2 regions of the Mesorhizobium sp. B1-1-1 genome follow, and region 2 is predicted to be linked to the other one. Evidence: predicted binding sites of a transcription regulator. Region 2 holds the regulator's gene; the other holds the start of a gene.
What was found. The regulator LexA, encoded in region 2, represses DNA repair genes until DNA is damaged. The targets are predictions, from matches to a motif close to TGTTCNNNNTGTGTTCNG.

Region 1 (7,568 bases), on a different contig from region 2:
GCGACGCTGCACGCCACCCATTATCACAAGGTCGATGTCCACGCCGTCCAGGCGGCGCTGAAGAGCCGGCCGAAGGCCAAGCTCGACGACATCCTGTCGGTGCCGGTCGCGGTGCGGCCCAACTGGTCTCCGGCCGACATCCAGGCGGAGCTCGACAACAACGCGCAAGGCATTCTGGGCTATGTCGTGCGCTGGATCGACCAGGGCGTCGGCTGCTCGAAAGTGCCAGATATCAACGATGTCGGCCTGATGGAGGACCGCGCCACGCTGCGCATCTCCTCGCAGCACATCGCCAACTGGCTGCACCATGGCGTCTGCACGGCCGACCAGGTGATGGAAACGATGAGGCGCATGGCTGATATCGTCGACCAGCAGAACCAAGGCGACCCGCTCTATCAGCCGATGGCCGCCGATTTCAACGGCTCCGTCGCCTTCCAGGCCGCCTGCGACCTCGTCTTCAAGGGCCGCATCCAGCCCAACGGCTATACCGAGCCGGTGCTGCACGCGCGGAGGCTGGAACTGAAGGCGAAGGGAGCGGCCTGAACCGGAGAGTTGAAGCCGGCAGGCGTTCCGTTTCCCTCCTCTCGAAGCAGCGCGAACTACGCCGCCTGTGCCACCCGCTCCGAACTCATCCGGTAGGAGATCGCTTCGGCGAGATGAATGCGGCCGACGGTCTCGCTGGCGTCGAGATCGGCCAGTGTTCTCGCCACCTTCAGCACGCGGTGATAGGCCCGCGCCGAGAAGCCGAGCTTTTCGCTGGCCTCCTTGAGCAGCGACAGGCCCGATGCGTCGGGCATGGCCATCTCCTCGATGACCGCCGGCGCGCAATGCGCATTCGTGGCGGCGCTGGTGACGCCGAGCCGTTCGAAGCGCTCGCGCTGGAGGGCGCGGGCACGCGCAACGCGCAGCGCCACGTCGGCGCTCTTCTCCGCCCGGTCGGGCCGGATCAGGTCGCTGGCCGAGACCGCCGGCACCTCGATCCTGAGGTCGATGCGGTCGAGCAGCGGTCCCGAGATGCGCGCCTGGTAGTCGGTGCGGCAGCGTTCGCCGCGCAGGCAGCGATAGCCGGGCTCGCCGGCCATGCCGCAGCGGCACGGGTTCATCGCCGCCACAAGCTGGATGCGCGCCGGATAGGTGACGCGGTGGTTGGCGCGCGCGATCATGCAGTCACCGGTCTCGAGCGGCTGGCGGAGCGCATCGAGCGTCTGCGGCGTGAATTCGGGAAATTCGTCGAGGAACAGCACGCCGTGGTGCGCAAGCGACACTTCGCCCGGCCGCGCCCGGATGCCGCCGCCGACCATCGCCGCCATCGAGGCCGAATGGTGCGGCGCGCGGAACGGCCGCCGGTCGGTCAGCTTGCCTTCGCCGAGCTCGCCGGCGACGGAGGCGATCATCGACACTTCGAGCAGTTCCTTCGGCGCCAGCGGCGGTAGGATCGACGGCAGCCGCTGCGCCAGCATCGATTTTCCCGATCCGGGCGGGCCGACCATCAGCAGGTTGTGCCCACCGGCCGCCGCCACCTCCAGCGCTCGTTTGGCGGTTTCCTGGCCCTTGATATCGGCAAGATCGGGCAGGTCGCGCGCCGCGGCATGGATGCCGGCCTCCGGCCGGGACAGCACCTGCGTGCCGCGGAAATGATTGGCGATGGCAATCAGGCTGCGCGGCGCGAGTATGTCAAAGTCCTTGCCGGCCCAGGCGGCTTCCGGGCCGCAGGCGAAGGGGCAGATCAGGCCCTTGCCTTCAGAATTGGCCCCAATCGCGGCCGGCAAGGCGCCGGCGACGGCGGCGATAGTGCCGTCGAGCGATAGTTCGCCAAGCACGACATAGCCGGCCAGCATGTCGCCCGGAATGGCGCCAAGCGCCGCCATCAGGCCGAGCGCGATCGGCAAATCGTAGTGGCTGCCCTCCTTGGGCAGGTCGGCGGGCGCTAGGTTGACAGTGACCTTCTTGGACGGCATCGACAGGCCGGAAGCATGGAGTGCCGCCTGCACCCGTTCGCGGCTTTCGGCCACCGCCTTGTCGGCCAGGCCGACGATGTGCATGTTGACCTTGCCGGGCGCTATCATAACCTGCACGTCGACCGGAACGGCCTCGATGCCCTGGAAAGCAACCGTGCGAACCCGCGCCACCATGTTTTGCCCCCGGATCTGGGCTTGCCCCAAGCCTTTTGCAATCAGGCCGCGAAGGGCCTGGCCCGGAGACAATCACAATTCCTCGGCCAAATCAAGAACATTACAGGAACATGCAATCGCTGAAGTTGCAGCGCGATTGTCTCCGGTTGCAAAAACGGAACATGGTTAATACGAAATGAAAACGGTTACTTCCGCTTGGCCTCCACCGCGTCCCAGAACAGGCTGGCGATGTCGGCGCCGCCGAAGCGTTTGACTTCACGTACGCCGGTCGGCGAGGTCACGTTGATCTCGGTCATGTAGTCGCCGATGACGTCGATGCCGACGAGGATGAAGCCGCGTTCCCTCAGTGCCGGCCCGATGCGGGCGCAGATCTCGCGTTCGCGCTCGGTCAGCTCGGTCTTCTCGGCGCGGCCGCCGACATGCATGTTGGAGCGGGAATCGTGCTCGGCCGGCACCCGGTTGATCGCCCCGACCGGCTCGCCGTCAATCAGGATGATGCGCTTGTCGCCCTTGCGCACGTCCTTGAGGTAGCGCTGCACGATGTAGGGCTCACGGAACAACTGGCCGAACATTTCGAGCAGCGAGGCGAGGTTGCGGTCGGCCTCCAGCAGGTGGAAGATGCCCGCTCCGCCATTGCCGTAGAGCGGCTTGACGATGATGTCGCCGAATTCCTTGCGGAAGGCGGCGACCTCCTGGGGATCCTTGGTGATCAGCGTTTCCGGCATCAGGTCGGAAAACTCGGTGACGAAGATCTTTTCCGGGCTGTTGCGCACCCAGGCCGGGTCGTTGACCACCAGCGTCCTGGGGTGGATGCGCTCCAGTATGTGCGTGGTGGTGATGTAGTTCATGTCGAAGGGCGGATCCTGTCTCAGCAGGATCACGTCCATCTCCGACAGGTCGGTTCGCACCTTCTCCCCCAGCGAATAGTGGCTGCCCTTCTCGTCGCGTACCTGCATCTCCTCGATGCGGGCGAACACCTTGCCGTCGCGCAGCGACAGCCGGTCGGGCGTGTAGTGGTAGAGCTGATGGCCGCGCCGCTGCGCCTCCAGCGACAGCGCGAAAGAAGTGTCTCCGGCGATCGACACGGTGGAGATGTGGTCCATCTGGACGGCGATTTTCAGCTTCATGGCAGGTCCCCAGCACGGTCGATGAGAGAGCGATATAAGGGTCCCGGCGCCTTCTGCCAATCGGGCCACGCCGCTAGCGGTCGAAGACCAGCCTGGAATAGCCGAGAAAGGACAGCGCCATGGCGGCCAGCGAAGCGAAAGCAAGGGCGGCCAATGGCGGGGTTGTCGGCAGGACGACAAGGATGGCGCAGTAGACCAGATAGTTGGCGATGCTGGTGGCTATGCCGATGCTGCCATAGCGGGCACCTTCCCGCACCAAGCCGCGGCTCGACGGCGAGAAGGTCAGATGCCGGTTTATCTGCCAGGTGACGCAGAGTGCAAAGCCGATGGACAGCATGCGGGCGCTGAAAGGGCCGAGCGGCGTGACGGCAAGCAGCAGCCAGAGGGCGGCCGCGTCGGCGACGAAGCCGATGCCGCCGGCAAAGAGGAAGCGGATAAGACGGCTCACCGCTTCATGCGGCGCGAGGCGTCTTGCCTGGGCCGGCCTTCGCGGCAGTCGGCTCGCTGGCGCGCTCGCGCCGCTCTATGCGGCCCGAAGGCATCGACAGGTAGAAGATGCGCTTCTGTTCGGCGCGGCCGCGCGACACCGAATCGAGGATCACCCCAGTCACACCAGCCAGCATCGAGAGCAAGAGCAGGCCGACCGACAGCACCCATGTCGGCATGCGCGGCACCAGCCCGGTCTCGGCGAATTCGACCAGCACCGGCGCCATCAGGAACAGGCTCGACGCCAGGAAGACCAGGGCGAAGGCGCCGAAGAAACGCAGCGGTTGCGTTTCCTTCATCAGCATGGCGAACATCCAAAGGATCCTGGCGCCGTCGCGAAACGTCGAAAGCTTCGACGACGAGCCGTCCGGCCGCTTGCCGTAATCGAGCGCGATCTCGCTGACGGGCAATTTGAGCTGCGAGGCATGCACCGACATTTCGGTCTCGATCTCGAAGCCGCCGGAGACGGCCGGGAAGCTCTTGACGAAGCGCCGGGTGAAGACGCGGTAGCCCGAGAAGATGTCGGTGAAATCGCTGCCGAACAGCCCTTTATAGAGGCTGTTGAAGACGCGGTTGCCGAAGGCATGGCCAGTCCTGCCGGCATCGTCGGTGACGCCGCGCCGGGTGCCCACCGCCATGTCGGAGCGCTCGGTCAGAAGCGTGTTGATCAATTGCGGCGCGTCTTCCGGCGCATAGGTGCCGTCGCCGTCGGCCATCAGGTAAATGTCGGCGTCGATGTCGGCGAACATGCGCCGCACCACATTGCCCTTGCCCTGGCGCGGTTCGCGCACCACGATGGCGCCGGCGGCGCGGGCCCTGAGCGCGGTCAGGTCGCGCGAATTGTTGTCGTAGACATAGACCGTCGCCAAAGGCAGCGTCTCGCGGAAGCGCCGCACCACCTCGGCGATCGTCAATTCCTCGTTGTAGCAAGGCAGGAGCACGGCGATGGCGGGTTCGTAGCGAAGCTCTTGCGGCATTTTCCTCTCCGGGTGCCTCGCCGCCACGCGCGGTTCGCGCCGAAAGTCAGGCGCGTTCAGGCGGTTTTACTATTTATTGAAGCCGTTAAGGCTAGGTTTAAGGCCGACTTTACGAGTGTCGATTGGCCGAAAAAGCCCGGCATTCCTGCCAGGGGCGATGGGATGAGCACAGCCAGCAACGGCGCTTCCACCTGGAAGTCCGACATAGCGTTTGCGTTGCTTGCCGCCTTGCTGCTGCTGGCGCTCGATCTCTATGCCGGATTCCCGCAACTGGCCAACCCGGCCGGCGACAATGACAGCCTGCTGCAACTGGTGGAGGTTCGCGACCTCCTGGCCGGCCAGGGCTGGTTCGACCTGCACCAGTACAGGATGGGGCTGGAGGGTGGCTTCGTCATGCACTGGTCGCGGCTGCTCGACGCCCCGCTGGCGCTCGGCATGCTTGCCGTGTCGGCCCAGACGGGCAGTGCCGCTTTGGGCGAGCAGGTCGTGCAGGTGCTCTGGCCGCTCCTGCAATTCTGGCTCGCGCTGTTCTCCATCATGCGCGCCGCGCGCGCTTTCGCTGGCGAGCACGCGGTCTTGCCCGCCGCGGTGGTCGGCGGAGCGGCCCTGTATTATCTCGGAATCTTCTCGCCCGGCGCACTCGATCACCACAATGTCCAGCTGATGCTGACCCTGGCCGGCCTGGCTTTGCTGCTTGAAGCCCCTCGCCACCGGCCCGCCGCCCTGTTTGCCGGCGCGTGCGCCACCCTGGCATTGGCGATCGGCATGGAAAGCGCCCCCTATGCTGGAACCCTGGGCGCCATCGTCGCCCTGCTGTTCCTCGTCAGCGGTGGCGGCGAAAGGCTGATCGCCAGGGATTTTGGCTTGGGCGTCACCGCCGTCTCGGCCCTTGTTTTCATCACCACCATACCGGCGTCGGCATGGGGACAGACCCAGTGCGACACCTTCTCGACCGTGCAGTTCGTGGTTGCCGCGCTTGCCGGCGCCGGCCTTGCGGTCATTGCCTCATGGGGCGCCGCCAATGCGACGTACGGCCGTCGCCTGGTCTCGCTCGGCCTGCTGGCGTTCGTGCTTGTCCTTGTCGTGATGTTTCTGTTCCCGCAATGCCTGGCTGCCCCGTATGCCGGCCTCGACCCGCGCCTCCAGCAGATGTGGCTCGGTCATATCGACGAAGCGCAGTCGATATTCCAGCTCGTCGCGGCTGACCCGGCCAGAGCGGTGGCGCGCTTCGCGACGCCGCTGGTGGCGATCGTCCTGATGGCGCTGCGTCTCGGCAAGGGCGGCTGGCGGCGGCAGGACAGTCTCGTCGGCGCGCTGCTGGTGGTGGCTTTCCTGGTCAGCGCCTGGGAGGTCCGCGGCTCGACCTTCTCCATCGCCTTCGCGGTGATCCCGCTTTGCGCCTGGATCGCCAAATGGCGGCAGCGCGCCGAAAACAGTCCGTCCGGTGGCTCCGTGCTCCGTATGGCCGCAGCCTGGCTGATCTCGGTCAATGCGGTTTGGTCCAGCGCTGCCGAGGCGGCATCGAGCGCCTTCCAGACCGGTGCGGCCGTCACCGACGCCGGCATCGATGCACCTTGCAACAGCAAGGCCTCGTTCGCCGCGCTCGCCCGCATGCCTCACACCACGGTGCTGGCCATCTCCAATCTCGGCTCGCCGATCCTGGCCTTTACCGGTCATCGCGCGCTCGCTGGGCCCTACCACCGCAACGTCGCCGGAAACCTGCTCGTATTCGATGCCTTGCTGGGCTCGGCCACTGACGCGAAAGCCGTCGTGGCAAACCATCGCGTCGGGATTGTCGCGCTCTGCCGCGGCAATCCCGAAACCAGGCTTCTCGCAACCAAGGCGCCTGACGGCTTTCTGGCCGGGTTGATGCATGGCAGCGTGCCGGATTGGCTGGAACCGGTGGCGGAGACCCAGGGCGCGCCGCTGGAGCTCTATCGCGTTCGCCCCGCCGGCTGAGAATCCGCGTGAGCGACGACGCCGTTGAGCCCGGACGGCTTTGCGGAGGGCAACGCACTCCAGCGGCGAAAAATCGATTTTTCCGATACGTTTCCTAAAGGGTTTGCTGCCAGTCTCGGAAATAAATTCCGACTTCGAGAAACAGGGACACCGATGCAAACTTCGTTTGGCACCGGTCAGGCAAACAGGGAGAGCACGGATCTGGCATTCACCGATCCGTTGACCGGGCTTGGCAACCATCGCCGCTTCTTCGACAAGGTCGATCGCCTGATCAGCGACCGTGCCGACGATCCCGCGCCCTTCACCGTCGGCATTCTCGACCTTGATGGCTTCAAGCCGATCAACGATCTGTTCGGCCACAAGGCCGGCGACGACATCCTGATCCAGGTGGCGATGCGGCTGCGCGCCTCGATGGACGGTCATTCCACCGTCTGCCGCATCGGCGCCGACGAATTCGCCTTCCTCTACCCGCTGGTGTTCAGCGAGGAGGCGGCGGCCGAAAAGTCGCGCATGCTGATCGAAATCCTGTCGGCCCCGTATGATGTCGGCGAACGCACGGCGAGGCTGTCGGCCTCCGTCGGCTGTTCGCTGTTCTATTCCGGCGACGAGACCACCGAGATCCTCATCAACAAGGCCGAAACGGCGCTTTACCATGCCAAGCGATCCGGCCGCGGCCGGGTCGTCGTCTATACCCGCGAAATGGAAGAGGCGGCCAAGCGCGTCACCCGCATCGAGCAGGCGCTGCGCCGCGCGGTCTCGGCCGGCGAGGTGGAGCCGCATTTCCAGCCGATCGTCGACCTCACCACGCGCCGCACCATCGGCTTCGAGACGCTGGCGCGCTGGACCGACCGCGATCTCGGCTCGGTGCCGCCGACCGTCTTCATTCC
Region 2 (7,568 bases):
GTGACAACCTTGTCGGACATACAACTCTCGGGAAACGTCTGGAGCGGGGTGCGGATCACACGCACTTTCGCGCGTCGCGCGTTCATGTAGCATAGGGTGTCGAGGGCGCAAGGGGCAGACCCGATGGCTGGAGCGGGCCGGGGCGCGGAGGAAGGCGAGGACGTCGTTGCCGGCGTCAGCGAACGCTCTCTTTTTGCCATGCCCGCGCCCGCCTCATTGCCGCTGGCGTTGCCGCCCCTACAGCAGCCGGGCAAGTCGCCGCCGGCGGATGTTTCCACGCCGCCCGGCATTCCCGCAGCCGGCGCGGCCGTGCGTCTGCGCCGTGAGTTCGGCCGTGCTTCATGGCCTCGTCTGCGCAACGGCGTGGCCAGAGCGTCCGAGCTCGAACTCGATCGGGGCATAGGCTTCCTGCTCGTCCCGGTGTTCCTGGCATGCGGATCGATTGCGTATTTTTCGTTGGCGGCGGAGCCGGGCTTTGCCAAGCCTGTCGCGGTCGCGATCCTGATGTCGCTGTGCGCGCTCGTTTCACGCTCATGGCCGAAAACGCATCTGTGCTTCATGGCGGCGCTGTTGTGCGCGCTCGGCATGCTCGCCGGCAAAGTCGAGACGTGGCGGGCGGGAACGCGGATGCTGGGCTCGGAAATCTCCACGCAAATCACCGGCCGCGTCGTTTCGGTCGACCAGATGGAGACCGGGCGCATCCGGCTGACCATCGATGTGACATCGACCGCGCGGCCGAAACTACTCTACGCGCCGGAGCGCGTTCGCCTTTCGGCACGCAAGGTGCCGGCTGAAGTGACGGCCGGTTCGCTCGTGAGCGGCTATGCCAGGCTGTTGCCGCCGACCGGACCGGTGCGGCCGGACAGCTACGACTTTTCCTTCGACAGCTACTTCGCCGGCATAGGCGCCAGCGGCTTCTTTCTCGGCAACCCCAAAATCGTCTCAGCCGATGACAGGCCGCTGTGGGCCGCCCTTTCAGCCGCCATCGAGAGTGCTCGCGAAAGCATTGCCGACCATATCAGGGGCAGCATCGGCGGTGCCGAGGGCGAGATCGCCGCGGCGCTGATCGTGGGTGTGCGCGCCGGGATTCCCGACGAGATCAATGAAGCGATGCGACGCACCGGCATCTACCACATCATCTCAATTTCCGGGCTGCACATGGCGCTGGTCGCCGGCACGGTCATGGGTCTGCTGCGTGGCGGCTTCGCGCTGTTCCCGAATTTTTCCTCCCGCCGGCCGGTCAAGAAATACGCGGCCGCGGCGGCACTTTTCTCGATCGCCGCCTACCTCGTCATTTCGGGCGTCGTTGTCGCCGCCGAACGCAGCTTCATCATGCTGGCGGTGATGCTGATCGCCGTTCTGTTCGATCGGGCGGCACTCACCATGCGCAATCTGGCTATTTCGGCGATCGCCGTCATCGTGGTGTCGCCGCACGAGGTGGTAGGGCCGAGCTTCCAGATGTCGTTCGCCGCCACCGCGGCCCTGGTCGGCGCCTATGCCGGCTGGTCGGATCGCAAAGCCGACAAAGCGCGGACCCCGCCGCCGCAACGGACCTTGCCTGGCCTGCTGACGCGAAAATTGCTGCTGGCGACAGGTGGGCTGGCGATGACCTCGATTATCGCGGGAAGCGCCACGGCGCTTTTCGCCATCTGGCATTTCCAGCGCGTGTCGCCGCTCAGCCTGTTCGCCAATCTTGCCGTCATGCCGATCGTTTCTGTCGTGATGTTCCTTGCGGTTGCCAGCGCGCTGCTGATGCCGTTCGGGTTCGATGGACCATCCCTTTATCTGATGGGCAAGGGACTGGCCGCGATGATCGCCATATCAGGATGGATCTCGCAACGCTCGCCGGTCGACGCGGTCGGGTTGATTTCGCAGCAATCCGTCCTTCTGGTGGCGATCGCCCTGGTCATCGCGACGATGGCCACGACATGGCTGCGGCTGGCGGCACTTCCCTTCGCGCTCGCCGGCCTGTTGACCGTCTCGGACACGCGCACGCCGGACGTGCTGATTTCGGAGGATGCCCGCCTGGTGGCGTTGCCGATCGGCGGCGGCGAGCTCGCGATCAACCGGGCGCGCCCGAACGAATTCACCGTCGATAATTGGAAACGCGCGCTGAAGTCCGAAACCATCGTTGCGCCGGAACTGTTCGACAGCGGAGACCGACAGTTCGACATCTTCGATCCCGCGCAACTTCCGGCGGGAGCGCCTTTCTATTGCTTCACGGGCCTGTGCATGGCCCGGCATACCTCGGGGGCGATCATCGCGCAGGTGGAGGATCGCAAGGACGCCTGGAGGGCCTGCTCCTATGCGGATCTGATCGTCATCAACGACCCCGCGGGCTACGACCCCTGCCACAATCCGCTGGTTCTCGTCATCACCAAGCGGCAGCTCGCTCGTAAGGGAAGTGCCGCCGTCTTCTTCGACCGGCAATCGGCGACGGCACCGGCACGGGTCAGCTTTGCCGTCGACAGGCCATATCGGCCTTGGCACGAACAGCGAAAATTCTCACGCGAGGCAAGGGGACTGCCGCCTTACCGTAAACCCGAAAAGCCCACCGCCGACCCCGCTCAGTAGCGCCTGATCAGGCCGACCAGCTTGCCCTGCACCTTGACCCTGTCCGGTCCGAAAATACGTGTTTCATAGGCCGGATTGGCAGCCTCGAGCGCAATCGAAGCACCCTTTCGGCGGAAGCGCTTAAGCGTTGCTTCCTCCTCGTCCACCAGGGCCACGATGATCTCGCCGGGACTTGCGGTGTCGGCATTGCGGATGATGACCGTGTCGCCGTCGAAAATGCCGGCCTCGATCATCGAATCGCCCTTGACCTCCAGCGCATAGTGTTCGCCGCCCATGATCATGTCAGGCGGCACTGAAATGGAATGCGTCTGATGCTGGATGGCGTCGATCGGCACACCCGCTGCGATGCGACCCATGACCGGGATCGACACCGCTGAAACCGCATCGTCGTCATTGCCGACAGCGGGCAGACGCGAAGACGTCGCCGGCTTGATCTGCCGGCTAGGGCTGCTGCCCTGTCCGAGGCTGCCCTGGATGACGCTCGGGGAGAACTTCTTTGCCGCGTTAAGACCCGGCGCGATCGAGTCCGGCAGGCGCAGCACCTCCAGCGCGCGCGCCCGGTTGGGCAGGCGGCGAATGAAGCCGCGCTCCTCCAACGCCGTGATCAGCCGATGAATTCCCGACTTGGAGGCGAGGTCCAGCGCTTCCTTCATCTCGTCGAAGGACGGCGGAATGCCGCTTTCCTTCAGCCGTTCATGGATGAACATCAAGAGTTCATGTTGCTTGCGCGTGAGCATGGCGGCCCCCAAAGGCATTGCACGAAGGGTCTGGAACCAGAATCAGAAAACAAACCCAGAACAAACACTATCTGTTCCAGTTGTGTTCCGCAACCATTTAAAGTTTAATGAATTTGTTAAGGCGACGGAAACGAAATGCCCTCCCGCAGCCAGCATCCTGCCAGCGCGGTCCGTCGTCAATGCGCTCCCGGGCCCTTTGAAACTATTTTGGTTAATGGCCTGTGGCCCGACCGGTCTCCACTCTTGGCACAAGCCTGCAAGCTGGGTGACCGGCAAGGTGCGGGGTGCGTTTGGGCGGATTAGAAACCCCTGCGGCTCGTGAACGAAACGAAACCAAAATGCCAACTTCCTGCCGGAAAACGACGAGGCACCACCACTGGTCGCGATGGGCTGCGTTCGCTCGCTCCTTGCTTCCCGTTCGCTTGACGAAACCGTATAATAATGTACGGTTTTCGAAGAGGAACACCAATGACCACGCCGAAGCAGGCCGCGCGACGCGAACGGATAGAGGAGGCCGCCTATGCGGTGCTCCGGGAAACCGGCTACAAGAGCGCCTCCCTGCTTGCTATCGCCAAGCGGGCATCGGCCTCGAACGAAACCCTCTACAACTGGTACGGCAACAAGCAGACCCTGTTTCGATCCTTGATCGAAGCCAATGCGGGAGAGGCAAGGAAGCTGCTGGAGGACGCCCTTCACCAGGCGCGCGATCCGCTCAAAACCCTGAACTTGCTCGGGCCAGTCCTGCTGACCCTCGTGACGGGCGACAAGGCGGTGGCGCTCAATCGCGCCGCGGCCGGCGACGTCAACGATACAGGCACGCTTGGCCAATCGATCGCGCAATTCGGCCGCAATACCATAATGCCGCTTGTTGGCGACCTGCTTCGAACCGCAAGTCGGGCCGGCCTGATCGCCTGTGACGATCCTGCCGAAGCCGCCGACATCTACATCAGTCTTTTGATCGGCGATCTCCAGGTTCGCCGGATCGTTGGGGTGCTCGAGGAACTGCCTCGGGCGGAAATCGAGCAAAGATCGAACCGGGCGTTCACCCTGTTCTTGCGCCTCTATGCGGCCAGCCCTTGCCCGGGCGGCAAAACAGCCGGCCCGTTTCCAGGGCGCTCTTCTCACCGAGGAACATCGCGACCATGAGCAAAATTCCCGATCTCGCAGCGATCGAGGCAATGGACACCGCGGATCCGCTGCGTGCCATGCGTGACCGCTTCACCTTGCCCCAGGGGGTGATCTATCTCGACGGCAATTCGCTGGGCGCCGCTTCGCCCGCCGTGTTCGGCGAGCTGCAGAAGGCCGCCACGCAGGAGTGGGCGCAGGATCTCATCCGCGCCTGGAACACCGCCGGCTGGTTCGACATGCCGGTCGAACTCGGCGACCAACTCGGGCGCCTGATCGGGGCCGCCGCCGGCCAGACGGTGGTCTGCGATACCACCTCGATCAACATCTACAAGGTGCTGCATGCGGCACTCGGGATGCGGCCGGACAGGTCAGTCATCGTCGCCGAGGGGGACAGCTTTCCGACCGATCTCTATATGGCCGAAGGCGTTGCCTCGACGCGGCCGGGCACGGTGCTGCGGCTCGAGGGTGTCGATGCGCCGACCATAGAAGAACTGATCGACGAGCGGGTCGCGGTCATCCTGGTCAACCACGTCAACTACAAATCCGGGCAGTTGCGCGACATGGCCGCGCTGACGCGGACGGCACATGATGCCGGCGCGCTGATCGTCTGGGATCTCTGCCATACCGCCGGCGCCTTGCCGGTCGAGCTCGACCGTTCGAACGCCGATTTCGCCGTCGGCTGCACCTACAAATATCTCAATGGAGGCCCAGGTGCCCCGGCCTTCATCTACGCGGCCGAGCGCCACCATGGCGATGTCCGCCAGCCGCTCAGCGGCTGGTGGGGCCATGCGCGGCCTTTCGCCTTCGAACAGGGTTTTGCTGCCGGCACAGGCATCCGCCGGTTTCTCTGCGGCACGCAGCCTGTGCTGTCGATGCGCGCGCTCAAAGGGGCCCTCGATGTCTGGAACGACGTCGACATGGCAGAGGTGCGCAGGAAGAGCATCGCATTGACCGATCTGTTCATCCAGCTCGTCGAGGCAAAATGCGGCGCCTACGGCCTCGAACTCGAAGGCCCGCGCGACGGCAATGAGCGCGGCAGCCAGGTGTCGTTCCTCCACCCGCATGGCTATCAGGTGATGCGGGCCTTGATCGAGCGCGGCGTGATCGGCGATTTTCGCGCGCCATCCACGATTCGCTTCGGCTTTACGCCGCTTTATGTCGGCTATGTCGATGTCTGGCAGGCTGTCGAGGTGCTGGAAGACATTTTGCGCACGGACGCGTGGCAGGAGGCGCGTTTCGCCGTCAAGGCGGCGGTGACTTAAGAGCCTGTCGCTCAGAAAAGCGCAGCGGGTTCGGGATAACGATATGCAGTCGGCAAAGCTACGTCAGAGCCGGGTGCGGACCTTCCACAGCTCCGGGAACAACTCCACCTCCAGCATCTTCTTCAGGTAGGACGCGCCCGATGTGCCGCCGGTGCCGCGCTTCATACCGATGATGCGCTCGACCGTGGTGACGTGGTTGAAGCGCCAACGGCGGAAATAATCCTCGAAATCGACCAGCTTCTCGGCGAGTTCGTAGAACATCCAGTAGCGCTGCGGGTCGCGGTAGATGATCTGCCAGGCGACAAGGACCTCTTCGTTCTCGGTCCGCGTTTCGCGCCAGTCCGTACGCCTTGCGTCGGCACCGATGTCGAAGCCGTTACGGGCGAGCAGCAGCAGCGCCTCGTCGTAGAGCGACGGTTGCGCCAGGATCGCCTCCAGTTTCTCGCTGAGGTCCGGCCGGTGCTTGTGCGGTCCGAGCATTGCGAGATTGCGGTTGCCGGCCATGAACTCGATGGCACGGTACTGCCACGACTGGAAGCCCGAGGACTGGCCAAGCGCGTCGCGGAACTCGGTGTATTCGCTGGGCGTCATCGTGCGCAGCACGTCCCAGGCATTGTTGAGCTGCTCGAAGATGCGGGCGACGCGCGAAAGCATCTTGAAGCTCGGTTCGAGACGGTCGGCGCGGATGGAGCGGATTGCGGCGCCGATTTCGTGCAGCGCGAGCTTCATCCAGAGTTCCGATGTCTGGTGCTGGATGATGAACAGCATCTCGTCATGGGCTGACGAAAGCGGCTCCTGCGCCTCGAGCACCTTTTCCAGATGCAGATAGTCGCTGTAGGACATGCGCTCCTTGAACGACATTTCCGCGCCCTCGGCGGACGGGTCGTAGGGCTTGCTCAATTGATCTTCTCCGCGCGCAGCCGGAAGCGCTGGATCTTGCCGGTCTGCGTCTTGGGCAAAGCGGCGATGAATTTTACCGAGCGCGGATATTTGTAGGGCGCGATCGTGGCCTTGACGTGATCCTGCAGACGCTTGACGGTCATTGCGTCTGGCGCCACGCCTTGCACGAGCACCACATGAGCCTCGACGATCTGGCCGCGCTCGGCATCCTCGGCGCCGACCACCGCGCATTCGGCGACATCGGCATGCGCCAGCAGCGCCGCTTCGACCTCTGGGCCGGCGATGTTGTAGCCGGCACTGACGATCATGTCGTCGGAGCGCGCTGCGAAGTGGAAAAAACCGTCCTCGTCCTGCCAGAACGTGTCGCCGGTGAGGTTCCACCCGTCGCGGACATAGTCGCTCTGCCTGGCATCGGCCATGTAGCGGCAGCCGGTCGGTCCCCGCACCGCGAGCCTGCCCGCGGTGCCGCGCGGCACTTCGCGCATTTCGTCGTCGACGACGCGCGCCTGATAGCCGCCAACGGCCTTGCCGGTGGAGGCAGGCTTCATGTCATCGAAGCGGTTGGAGATGAAAATATGCAGCATTTCCGTGGCGCCGATGCCGTCAAGGATCGGCTTTCCGGTTTTCTCAGTCCATTCCTCGAACACCGGCGCCGGCAAGGTTTCGCCGGCCGAAACGGCGACGCGCAGCGACGATAAATCGGCCCCTTCGTCCATGGCCTTGAGCATTGCGCGATAGGCGGTGGGCGCGGTGAAGGAGATCGTCGCTTTGTAGGTTTCGATGATGTGGACCATGTTGGGCGGCGTTGCCTGTTCCAGCAGCGTCGCCGCGGCGCCGAAACGCAGCGGGAAGATGGCGAGCCCGCCAAGGCCAAAGGTGAAGGCCAGGGGCGGCGAGCCGACGAAGATGTCGTCAGGCGTCACCTGCAGGATCTCGCGGGCGTAGGCGTCGGCGATGATCAGGAGGT

Region 1: FJ986_RS06555 (YifB family Mg chelatase-like AAA ATPase) is a predicted target of LexA. The motif match lies at 2,226-2,243, and genes of this name have one in related genera.

The regions. Positions count from the first base shown of each region.
Region 1 is NZ_VFWW01000003.1:191,254-198,821, reverse strand. It holds gene FJ986_RS06560 (malate synthase G) at 1-543, shown strand, start outside; gene FJ986_RS06555 (YifB family Mg chelatase-like AAA ATPase) at 600-2,132, opposite strand; gene gshB (glutathione synthase) at 2,318-3,259, opposite strand; gene FJ986_RS06545 (GtrA family protein) at 3,333-3,707, opposite strand; gene FJ986_RS06540 (glycosyltransferase) at 3,712-4,722, opposite strand; gene FJ986_RS06535 (GtrA family protein) at 4,885-6,681, shown strand; gene FJ986_RS06530 (EAL domain-containing protein) at 6,835-7,568, shown strand, end outside.
Region 2 is NZ_VFWW01000006.1:199,007-206,574, forward strand. It holds gene gltX (glutamate--tRNA ligase) at 1-20, opposite strand, end outside; gene FJ986_RS14080 (ComEC/Rec2 family competence protein) at 124-2,574, shown strand; gene lexA (transcriptional repressor LexA) at 2,568-3,311, opposite strand; gene FJ986_RS14090 (TetR/AcrR family transcriptional regulator C-terminal domain-containing protein) at 3,780-4,457, shown strand; gene kynU (kynureninase) at 4,454-5,701, shown strand; gene kynA (tryptophan 2,3-dioxygenase) at 5,765-6,601, opposite strand; gene FJ986_RS14105 (AMP-binding protein) at 6,598-7,568, opposite strand, start outside.